Regions from separate parts of the Amycolatopsis keratiniphila genome, predicted to be linked through region 1. Evidence: riboswitches for the same ligand, from Rfam matches in the RefSeq annotation. Region 1 holds a riboswitch; the other holds the start of a gene.

Evidence for each region. A riboswitch is a leader RNA that binds a small molecule or an ion and turns the genes downstream of it on or off. The one in region 1 is predicted to bind glycine.
Region 2: linked by a shared signal. The riboswitch ahead of gcvP (aminomethyl-transferring glycine dehydrogenase) and the one ahead of gcvP (aminomethyl-transferring glycine dehydrogenase) in region 1 are both predicted to bind glycine.

The regions. Positions count from the first base shown of each region.
Region 1 covers NC_021252.1:6,832,675-6,838,176, forward strand. The annotation lists gene gcvT (glycine cleavage system aminomethyltransferase GcvT) at 1-345, opposite strand, end outside; gene gcvP (aminomethyl-transferring glycine dehydrogenase) at 354-3,185, opposite strand; glycine riboswitch at 3,328-3,421, opposite strand; gene AORI_RS71340 (four-helix bundle copper-binding protein) at 3,568-3,942, opposite strand; gene AORI_RS71345 (3-oxoacyl-ACP reductase) at 4,223-4,990, opposite strand; gene AORI_RS71350 (aldehyde dehydrogenase family protein) at 4,990-5,502, opposite strand, start outside.
Region 2 covers NC_021252.1:4,101,648-4,107,149, reverse strand. The annotation lists gene AORI_RS59645 (nuclear transport factor 2 family protein) at 1-330, shown strand, start outside; gene gcvP (aminomethyl-transferring glycine dehydrogenase) at 334-3,213, opposite strand; glycine riboswitch at 3,385-3,486, opposite strand; gene AORI_RS59635 (MerR family transcriptional regulator) at 3,533-4,114, opposite strand; gene AORI_RS59630 (TetR/AcrR family transcriptional regulator) at 4,382-5,026, shown strand; gene AORI_RS59625 (bifunctional nuclease family protein) at 5,106-5,502, opposite strand, start outside.

The sequences.
Region 1 (5,502 bases):
GCCCGCGTTGGCCACGACCAGGAACTTCTCGTCGGCGAGCCGGTAGACGACCAGGTCGTCCAGCACGCCGCCGTTCTCGTCGCAGATCATCGTGTAGCGCGCCCGGCCCGGCTTGACCCCGGACAGGTTGCCGACCAGCGCGTAGTCGAGGGTGTCGGCGGCCTGCGGGCCGGTCACCTCGATCTCGGCCATGTGGGAGAGGTCGAACAGGCCGGCGGCCTCGCGGACCGCCTTGTGCTCCGCCAGTTCGCTGGAATAGCGGATCGGCATGGACCAGCCCGCGAAATCGGTGAACAGCGCACCCAGTCCTTTGTGGACTCCGTGCAGGGACGTCTCTTTCGACATCAAGTGCCTCAGTTCTCGTAGGCGTTGAGCGGCGGGCAGGAGCAGACGAGGTTACGGTCCCCGCGCGCACCGTCGATGCGGCGCACCGGGGGCCAGTACTTGGACTTGCGGTTCACTCCGGCGGGGTACACGGCCAGTTCGCGGTCGTAGGGCAGGTCCCAGTCGCCGACGAGGGTCTCCGCGGTGTGCGGGGCGTTGCGCAGCGGGCTGTTGTCCGCGGCCCACTTGCCCTGCGCGACGGCGTCGATCTCGGCGCGGATGGCGATCATGGCCTCGATGAAGCGGTCGATCTCGCCGAGGTCCTCGGATTCGGTCGGCTCGACCATCAGCGTGCCCGCGACCGGGAACGACATGGTCGGGGCGTGGAAGCCGTAGTCGATCAGGCGCTTCGCGACGTCGTCGACGCTGACGCCGGTCTCCTTGGTGAGCCCGCGCAGGTCGAGGATGCACTCGTGCGCGACCAGGCCGTCCTGGCCGGTGTAGAGCACGGGGTAGTGCTGGTTGAGGCGCTTGGCCACGTAGTTCGCGGCGAGCACGGCGACCTGCGTCGCGGCGGTGAGCCCGCCCGCGCCCATCATGCGGACGTACGCCCACGAGATCGGCAGGATCGACGCCGAGCCGTACGGGGCGGCGCTGATCGGGCCGACACCGGTCTCGGGGCCGGCCTTCTCCAGCAGCGGGTGGTTCGGCAGGTACGGCGCGAGGTGCGCGCGGACCGCGACCGGGCCGACGCCGGGGCCGCCGCCACCGTGCGGGATGCAGAAGGTCTTGTGCAGGTTCAGGTGCGAGACGTCGCCGCCGAACTCACCCGGCTTGGCGAGCCCCAGCAGCGCGTTGAGGTTCGCGCCGTCGACGTAGACCTGGCCGCCCGCGTGGTGGACGATCTTGGCCAGCTCGTCGATGCCGTTCTCGTACACGCCGTGCGTGGACGGGTACGTGACCATGATCGCGGACAGCGTGTCGCGGTTGGCCTCGACCTTGGCCCGCAGGTCTTCGAGGTCGACGTTGCCCTCGTCGGTGCACTTGACCACGACGACGCGCATCCCGGCCATCACCGCGGAGGCGGCGTTCGTGCCGTGCGCGGACGACGGGATCAGGCAGACCTCGCGCTCGGTCTGGCCGTTGGCGTGGTGGTACGCCCGGATCGCGAGGAGGCCGGCGAGCTCGCCCTGGCTGCCCGCGTTCGGCTGCAGCGACACCTTGTCGTAGCCGGTGACCTCGGCCAGCCAGCTCGACAGCTGCTCGACCAGCGTGTGGTAGCCCTCGGCCTGGTCGGCGGGGGCGAACGGGTGGATCCCCGCGAACTCGCGCCAGCTGATCGGCTCCATCTCGGTGGTGGCGTTGAGCTTCATCGTGCAGGAGCCGAGCGGGATCATGCCGCGGTCGAGCGCGTAGTCCAGATCGGACAGTCCGCGCAGGTAGCGCAGCATCGCGGTCTCGGAGCGGTGCGAGTGGAAGACCTCGTGGGTCAGGTACTCGCTCTCGCGGCCGAGGCCGGAGGGCAGCGCCTGGGCGCTTCCGGCCTGGTTTTCGATCCCGAACGCGTTGAGCACCTTGGCGATGATCGCGGGCGTGGTGACCTCGTCGACCGCGATGCGGACGTGGTCGGCGTCGACCGGGCCGAGGTTGATCCCGTTCTCGCGCGCGACCGCGACGACCGCTTCGGCCTGTCCGGGCATCCGGGCGAGGACCGTGTCGAAGAAGCCCTCGTGGACGACCTCGACGCCACCCTCGCGCAGCGCCCCGGCCAGCCCGGCGGCGAGCTCGTGGACGCGGGTCGCGATGCGCTTGAGGCCGTCCGGACCGTGGTAGACCGCGTACATCGCGGCGAGCACGGCAGGCAGGACCTGCGCGGTACAGATGTTGGAGGTGGCCTTCTCGCGGCGGATGTGCTGCTCGCGGGTCTGCAGGGCGAGGCGGTACGCGGGGTTGCCGTCGGCGTCGACCGAGACCCCGACCAGGCGGCCCGGGAGCGAGCGCTCGAGCCCGGCGCGGACGGCCATGAACCCGGCGTGCGGGCCGCCGTAGCCGAGCGGGACGCCGAAGCGCTGGGTGGAACCGGCGGCGATGTCGGCGCCGAACTCACCCGGCGCGGTGATCAGCGTGAGGGCGAGCAGGTCGGCGGCGACGGTGTACAGCGCGCCGGCGGCCTTCGCGGTCTCGGAGATGGCGGAGTAGAAGCCCGCGCCGCGCAGCACGCCGGAAGCGCCCGGGTACTGGACGACGACGCCGAAGAACTCCTCCGGCAGGCCGGTGAGCAGGTCGCGGACCTCGACCTCGACGCCCATGGCCTCGGCGCGGGTGCGGACGACGGCGATGGTCTGCGGCAGGCACTCGGCGTCGAGGACGACCTTGTTCGACTTCGCCTTCGACGCGCGTCGCATCAGCATGACGGCCTCGGCGACGGCGGTGGACTCGTCGAGCAGGGAGGCGTTCGCGGTGGCGAGACCGGCCAGCTCGGAGACCATGGTCTGGAAGTTGAGGAGGGCTTCGAGACGGCCCTGCGAGATCTCCGGCTGGTAGGGCGTGTACGCCGTGTACCAGGCCGGGTTCTCCAGCACGTTGCGGCGGATGACCGCCGGGGTGACCGTGTCGTGGAAGCCGAGGCCGATCATCTGCGTCATCGGCTTGTTGAGCGCGGCGAGCGCGCGAAGCTCGGCGATGGCGTCCTCTTCGGACGCGGCGGGGGGAAGTTCGAGGTCGCGGGTGACCCGGATCGCGGACGGCACCGCGGCCTGCACCAGGGCATCGAGACTGCCGTAGCCGACCTCGGCGAGCATCTTGGCCTGCTCGGACTCCGAGGGGCCGATGTGCCGGTCGTCGAAGGACGTACTGGTCAAGGGAGCTCCTTGGGTCAGGCGCCGGATAGACCGGTGCGCTGGGAACTCCCCCTCTGTCATGGCACCTGAGAGTTTCACCACCGATGAGGGTGGCTTTCACCTTGGGTGAGGCGCACTTGCGCGCCTGCTTTCCAGAGTGGCCTCGCGTGAAGCGGTAGTGGGTACCTGAGAGATTCCGGGGAGTTTGCTCCTTCGGTGCCCCACCACGTTCGTGGGGGCTCTCCCGCTCCAGCTCGACGGCCCTGTCTGTAGTTGTGCGCACACCGTACCTGGCCTGTTCAGCGCGCGTCTACTCACCGCCGACGACGTCACTTGCGTGTTCGGAGCCGTCACTCGTGAGTTACGCCTTCAATCACGCGAGTGACGGCCCTGATCACGCGAGTTACGCGTTCTCCATCATCATCTCGGCGGTGATCGTGCCGCAGAGCTCGGCGCAGCGCCTCATCATGTCGGCCGCGTCGGCGAGCTCGGCGTCGCCGGTCTTGGCGCACTCGTCGGCGCACATGCGCATCATCTGGGAGGCGAGGCCGCACATCTTCGCGCACATGCGCATCATTTCGAGGTCGGCGATCATCGCGGAGCAGCGCATCATCATGTCGGCGCACATGCGGGACATGTCCGCGCAGGTCACCATCATCATCCCGAGCTTCGCGCCGCCCATCTCCATGCAGCGCGTCATCATCTCCTCGCAGCGGACGTGACACTCGTTGCACAGGTCGATGCAGTCACGCATGGCGGTGCTCATCTGCCGGGTCATGCTCTGGCCTCCTGGGTGGTCCTGGATGCTGGCTTCGCGTTCAGGACTACAGCGCAGGTCAGCGGGCCGCCATCCCAGCCACCGGGACGAGTGACGGTCAGCCCGGCCCGGGGTGAAAGGGCCCTTCACCGCATGAGACGAGGGGAAAGCGTCCTTCGGCCCCCAGTACCGAGCGCGACGGCCGGCCCGAGTACATGAAGGCCCCCTTCCTGTACCTAGGCGCAAGGAAGGAGGCCTTCATGTACTTCACCGCATTCAGAGGACTAAACGCGGGCCGGGGTCAGAGCGGGGTGACGTAGGCGCCCGAGATGCCGCCGTCCACAAGGAACTGCGAAGCGGTGATGAACGAGGCGTCGTCGCTCGCCAGGAACGCGACCGCGGCGGCGATCTCCTCCGGCTCCGCGAACCGCCCGACCGGCACGTGCACCAGCCGCCGCGCGGCCCGCTCGGGGTCCTTCGCGAACAGCTCCTTGAGCAGCGGCGTGTTCACCGGACCCGGGCACAGCGCGTTCACCCGGATGTTCTCCCGCGCGAACTGCACGCCCAGTTCCCGGCTCATCGCCAGCACGCCGCCCTTGGACGCGGTGTAGGAAATCTGCGATGTCGCCGCGCCCATCACCGCGACGAACGACGCCGTGTTGATGATCGAGCCCTTCCCCTGCCGCTGCATATGCGGCAAGACCGCCTTGCAGCACAGGTACACCGACGTCAGGTTGACCTTCTGCACCTTCTCCCACGCGTCGATGCCCGTGGTGAGGATCGAGTCGTCCTCCGGCGGCGAGATACCCGCGTTGTTGAACGCGACGTCGACCGAGCCGAAAGTGTCCACAGTGGTCTGGAACAGGGCCTCGACCTGCTCGGCGTCGGTGACATCGGCCTGCACGAACAGACCGCCGACCTCGTCGGCCGCGGCTTTCCCGGTCTCGGCGGAGATGTCGCCGATGACGACCTTCGCGCCTTCGCTCGCCAGCCGCCGCGCGGTGGCGAGGCCGATCCCGCTGCTGCCACCGGTGATTACGGCGACGCGGCCTTCGAAACGCTGAACCATTATTCCTCCGTGCTGATGAAAACGTTCTTGGTCTCGGTGAAGGCATCGACGGCGTCCGGGCCGAGCTCCCGGCCCAACCCGGACTGCTTGAATCCGCCGAACGGCGTCCAGTACCGGACGGACGAATGCGAGTTGACCGACAGGTTCCCGGCCTCGACACCGCGCGCGACGCGGAAGGCGCGGCCGACGTCACGGGTCCAGATCGAGCCGGACAGCCCGTACTCGGTCCGGTTGGCCATGGTCACCGCGTCCGCCTCGCCGTCGAACGGGACCACGGCGACGACCGGGCCGAAGATCTCCTCGGAGGCCAGCGGATGCCGCAGGTCCGGCGGGGTGACGACGGCCGGCGCGAACCAGTACCCGGGGCCGACGGGCGCGCTGCCACGGAAGGCGACCGGCGCGGAATCGTCCACATAGGACGACACCTTCGCGTGATGTCCCGCCGAGATCAGCGGGCCCATCTCGGTGATCTCCAGCCGCGGATCCCCGACGACGACGCCGTTCACCGCGGG
Region 2 (5,502 bases), 2.7 Mb from region 1:
ATCGCCGTGTGGAACGAGACCGACGCGGACAAGCGCCGCGCCCTGATCGCCGAAATCTTCACCGAGGACGCCGCCTACACCGACCCGCTCGGCGCCGTCACCGGCCACGACGGTGTCGACGGCTTCATCGCCGGCGCGCAGGCCCAGTTCGCGGGGCTGAAGTTCAGCCTGCCCGCGGCGCCCGACGCGCACCACGACATCGCGCGATTCCAGTGGTACCTCGGCCCGGAGGGCGCGGAGGAGCCGCTGGCGATCGGTTTCGACGTCATCACCGTCGAGGACGGACGGATCAAGCAGGTGCTGGGCTTTCTCGACAAGATGCCCGGCTGACGATCACGCGAAGGCCTCCGGTGGCGGACAGGAGCAGACGAGGTTGCGGTCCCCCGCGGCCCCGTCGATCCTCCGCACCGGGGGCCAGATCTTCGACGCGGTGAACCCGGCCGGGAACACCGCGATCTCCCTGCTGTACGGACGATCCCACTCGCCCGCGAGACAACGCGCGGTGTGCGGGGCGTTCCGCAGCGGGCTGCCCTCCAGCGGCCACTCCCCCGCGGCGACCTTCTCGATCTCGCCGCGGATCGCGATCATCGCGTCGCAGAACCGGTCGAGTTCGCCGAGATCCTCGCTCTCGGTGGGCTCGACCATGAGCGTCCCCGCGACCGGGAAGGACATCGTCGGCGCGTGGAGCCCGTAGTCGGCCAGCCGCTTGGCGACGTCGTCCACGGTGACGCCGGTCCGTTTGGTGAGCGCGCGGAGATCGAGGATGCATTCGTGCGCGACCAGGCCGTCGTGCCCGGAGTACAGGACCGGGTAGTACTCGGCGAGCCGCTTGGCGACGTAGTTGGCGTTCGCGACCGCGGTCAGCGTCGCCCGCTTCAGGCCCTCCGCGCCCATCATCCGGACGTAGGCCCAGGAGATCGGGAGGATCGACGCGCTCCCCCACGGCGCGGCGCTGATCGGCCCCACCCCGGTGGCCGGGCCCGCGTCCGGCTGCAGCGGATGGTTCGGCAAGTACGGCGCCAGATGCGCGCGGACCCCGATCGGGCCGATGCCCGGTCCGCCGCCACCGTGCGGGATACAGAAGGTCTTGTGCAGGTTCAGATGGGAGACGTCCGCGCCGAACTTCCCGTACTGCGCCACCCCGATCAGGGCGTTCAGGTTCGCGCCGTCGACGTACACCTGGCCGCCCGCGTCGTGCACCAGCGCGCAGACTTCGCGGACGGTGTCCTCGTACACGCCGTGCGTGGAGGGGTAGGTGATCATGATCGCGGCGAGGTCGTCCGCGTGCTCGTCCACAGTGGACTTGAGGTGCCCGAGGTCGATATTGCCCTCGTCGTCGCATTTCACGACGACCACGCGCATCCCGGCCATGACCGCGCTGGCCGCGTTCGTCCCGTGCGCGCTGGACGGGATCAGGCAGACGTCACGGGCGGCGTTCCCGCGTTCGCGGTGGTACGCGCGAATCGCCAGGAGACCGGCGAACTCGCCCTGGCTTCCGGCGTTCGGCTGCAGGGAGACCGCGTCGTAGCCGGTGATCCCGGCGAGCCACCGCTCCAGATCCTTCACGACGGTGAGCAGACCGGCCGCGTCCTCGGCGGGCGCGAACGGATGCAGCCCGGCGAACTCGGGCCACGTGATCGGCTCCATCTCGGCCGTGGCGTTGAGCTTCATCGTGCAGGAGCCCAGCGGGATCATGCTCCGGTCGAGCGCGACGTCCTTGTCGGACAACGCCCTCAGGTACCGGAGCAGCGCCGTCTCCGAGCGGTGCGCGTGGAAGACCGGATGGGTCAGGTAGTCGCTGGTGCGGCGCAGATCCGGCGGGAAGCCGTCCGCGGTGTCCGCGTCAAGCGAGTCCACATCGGACACCGCGACCCCGAACGCCTTCCACACCAGGGAAAGATGCTCACGGGTGGTCGTCTCGTCGCAGGCGACGGCGACGTGGTCGGAGTCCACGAGCCGCAGGTTGACCCCGAGTTCCCGTGCCGTACCGACGATCCCCGCCGCGCGGCCCGGGACGGAAACCGTGACGGTGTCGAAGAATTCGCAGTGCACGACGTCGACACCGCTTTCGGCGAGGCCCGCCGCGAGCACCGTGGCCATCCGGTGCGCGCGGTTCGCGATGGCGCGCAGCCCTTCCGGGCCGTGGTACACCGCGTACATCGACGCGATGACCGCCAGGAGCACCTGCGCGGTGCAGATGTTGCTCGTCGCCTTCTCGCGGCGGATGTGCTGTTCGCGGGTCTGCAGCGCGAGCCGGTACGCGGGCGCGCCATCGGCGTCCTTCGAAACCCCGACCAGCCGTCCGGGCAGCTGCCGTTCGAGCCCCTGCCGGACGGCGAGGTACGCCGCGTGCGGGCCGCCGAAGCCCATCGGGACGCCGAAGCGCTGCGTCGATCCGATCGCGACGTCGGCGCCGAGTTCACCGGGAGGCCGCAGCAGGGTCAGTGCGAGCGGATCCGCGGCCATCACCACGGCCGCGCCCAGCGCCTTGACCTCGGCGATGGTGTGCTCCCATTCGCGGACGACCCCCGAAGCGCCCGGATACGACAGCAGCACGCCGAAGAAGTCGCCGCCGAGCCCGAGTCCGGTGATGCCCTGGGACAGGTCCGCGGTCACCAGGTCGATGCCGAGCGGTTCGGCGCGGGTGCGCAGCACCTCGATCGTCTGCGGAAGGGTGTCCTCGTCGACCACGAACCGGTTCGACTTCGCCTTGCCCGCCCGGCGGACCAGCGTCATCGCCTCGGCCGCGGCGGTCGCCTCGTCCAGCATGGACGCGTTGGCGATCGGCAGGCCGGTCAGGTCGGCGACCATGGTCTGGAAGTTGAGCAGCGCTTCGAGGCGCCCTTGCGAGATCTCCGGCTGATACGGCGTGTACGCGGTGTACCAGGCCGGACTCTCCAGCACGTTGCGGCGGATCACCGGCGGGGTCACGGTGTCGTGGTAACCGAGGCCGATCATCTGGACCATCGGCCGGTTGCGCGCGGCCAGCGTGCGGAGTTCGGCGAGCGCCCCGGTCTCGGTGGCGGGCGGCGGCAGGTCGGGCGGGGTCGCGGACTCCCGCAGCGACGCGGGGACGGCCCGCTCGGCGAGCTCTTCGAGGGAGGCGACGCCGACGACGTCGAGGATGCGCGCGAGCTCTTCGGCATCGGGGCCGATGTGCCGGTCCGCGAAGGGGGTTCCGGATTCGAGAGCGGCCAGTGACACGGGCTCCATCGGGGACCTCCCAAGACGCGGGGGTGGGGCCGGGACGGATTGTCCTGGCCCTCCCCACTCTGTCCGTACCCCCGAGGGGGCGCCTGAGAGTTTCGCCCGAGTGTTGAGCCGGGCTTGCACCGTCGGCGGGGCCGCCAGGCTGTGACCTGGCGAACCACTTTCCAGAGGCGTCTCTTCCGCGCGGTCCAGGGTGCCTGAGAGGTTCCGGGGAGGACTTGCTCCTTCGGCGCCGAGCTCAACGGTTATCGACTCGGTCTCTCCCGCGCGGATTCGTCGACCGCGGAAGTGAGCCTACCCTGCCGCTCCCGCGGCCTCATGATCAGCCGGTGCGTCGCGCGTTACGGCGCTGCGTGAGCTCGTCCGGCGTGACCGTTTCGATCACGCCGCCGTCGGCCCGCTCGGCCGGGAACTCGTGGATGGTGCCGCTGATCTCCTGCATCGCGCCGCTGACCGCGATCCCGAAGACGCCCTGCCCGCCCTGGAGTAAATCGACGATCTCTTCGGGCGAGGTGCACTCGTAGACGGTGGTGCCGTCCGAGAACAGGGTGACCTTGGCGAGGTCGCGGACGCCACGCAGGCGCAGGTGGTCGACGGCGACGCGGATGTTCTGCAGGGAGACGCCGGTGTCCAGCAGCCGCTTGACCACCTTCAGGACGAGGATGTCCTTGAACGAGTAGAGCCGCTGCGAGCCGGAACCGTGCGCCGTGCGGATACTCGGCGCGACCAGCTTCGTGCGGGCCCAGTAGTCGAGCTGCCGGTACGTGATCCCGGCGATCTGGCAGGCGGCGGGACCGCGGTAGCCGACGAGTTCGTCCGGAAGGGAAGAGTCGGGGAACAGCTCGCCCTGCTCGCCGTCAGCGACCGGAACGAGCGGCTCTTGAGGGCTACCAGCCTCGACCACGCCATGCCTCCCCTCGCCCGACCTGGCGGCCGGCGAACAAAGCCGCGCGGACCCACGGGAGTCCGCACCGGAGTTCCTCGTCAAGACGAATGCCCCAGACATCCGAATCACACCTTGGCGATTCACCTTCATTGACGGTAAGCGCGTCCGGCAAACCGGTCAACGCGACGCGCGGTCGGCCTCAAGCTCTTCTTGAGGCTTGTCGAGGACAGTCCCCCGTTCGGCCGCATGCTTGCCGGATTTACTCGGCCGTGTTAATTTTTACTCATGCAAGTAAATCCCTCCACCCAGAGTGCCCTGCAAGAGGTCCAGGCGGAGCTGGGGCTGTCGGTCACCGAGGCGGCCCGGCGGGCCCAGATCGTCGGGGCCGCGATCGCGACGATCGCCGACTTCGGCTACCACAAGACGTCGTTCGCGAAGATCAAGGAGCGGGCCGGGCTGTCCAGCACCCGGATCATCTCCTACCACTTCACCAACAAGGCCGGCCTGATGCAGGCCGTGGTCACCACCGCCACCGGGATGAAGGACAAGTTCCTCGAAGAGCGCATCGAGGGCACGACCGACCGTGCCGGGCTGCTGCGCGGCTACATCGAGGCGGAAATCGCCTTCCTCGGCTCGTACCCGGAACTGGTGCGGGTCATGGTCGAGATGGCGTCCAGCGGCTCGGACGCCGAGGGCTGGTTCATGTCGGCGCCGCTCGTCGAGGAGTTCCGGACCGGGCGGCTCGAACGTCAGCTGCGCCAGGGCCAGCAGGAAGGCGCTTTCGGCGACTTCGCGGCGGACGTGATGGCGTTGTCGATCGCGCAGGCCATCGACGGCGTCGCGGCGAAGTTCGCGGCGGATCCGAAGCTGGACCTGGAGCGGTACGGCCGCGAGCTGGCCGACCTGTTCCTCAAGGCGACCGCGGCCTGATCCGCATTCAGAGGACTAAACGCGTACGAAAGAAGGGGCGGCACCGGCAGGCGCCGCCCCTTCGGTCAAGTTCCCGGGATCAGGTGTCCGCGCCGCGGAAGTCCTCCGGTGAGACCGAGTCGAGGAACTCGCGGAACTTCTCGACCTCGTCCTCCTGCTCGTCGGGGATGATGAGGCCCGCTTCCTCCAGCACCGCGTCGACGGCGTGGATGGGCACCCCCACCCGCAGCGCCAGCGCCACCGAATCGCTCGGCCGCGCCGAAACCCGGATGTCCCCGTCGAAGACCAGTTCCGCGAAGAACGTGCCTTCCTTCAGGTCGGTGATCACGACCTGTTCCAGCTCACGGCCCAGCGCGCCGATGACCTCCTTGAGCAGGTCATGGGTCAGCGGACGGGCCGGGCGGACTCCCTGCTGCTCCAACGCGATGGCGGTGGCCTCCACCGAGCCGATCCAGATCGGCAGGTAACGCTCGCCT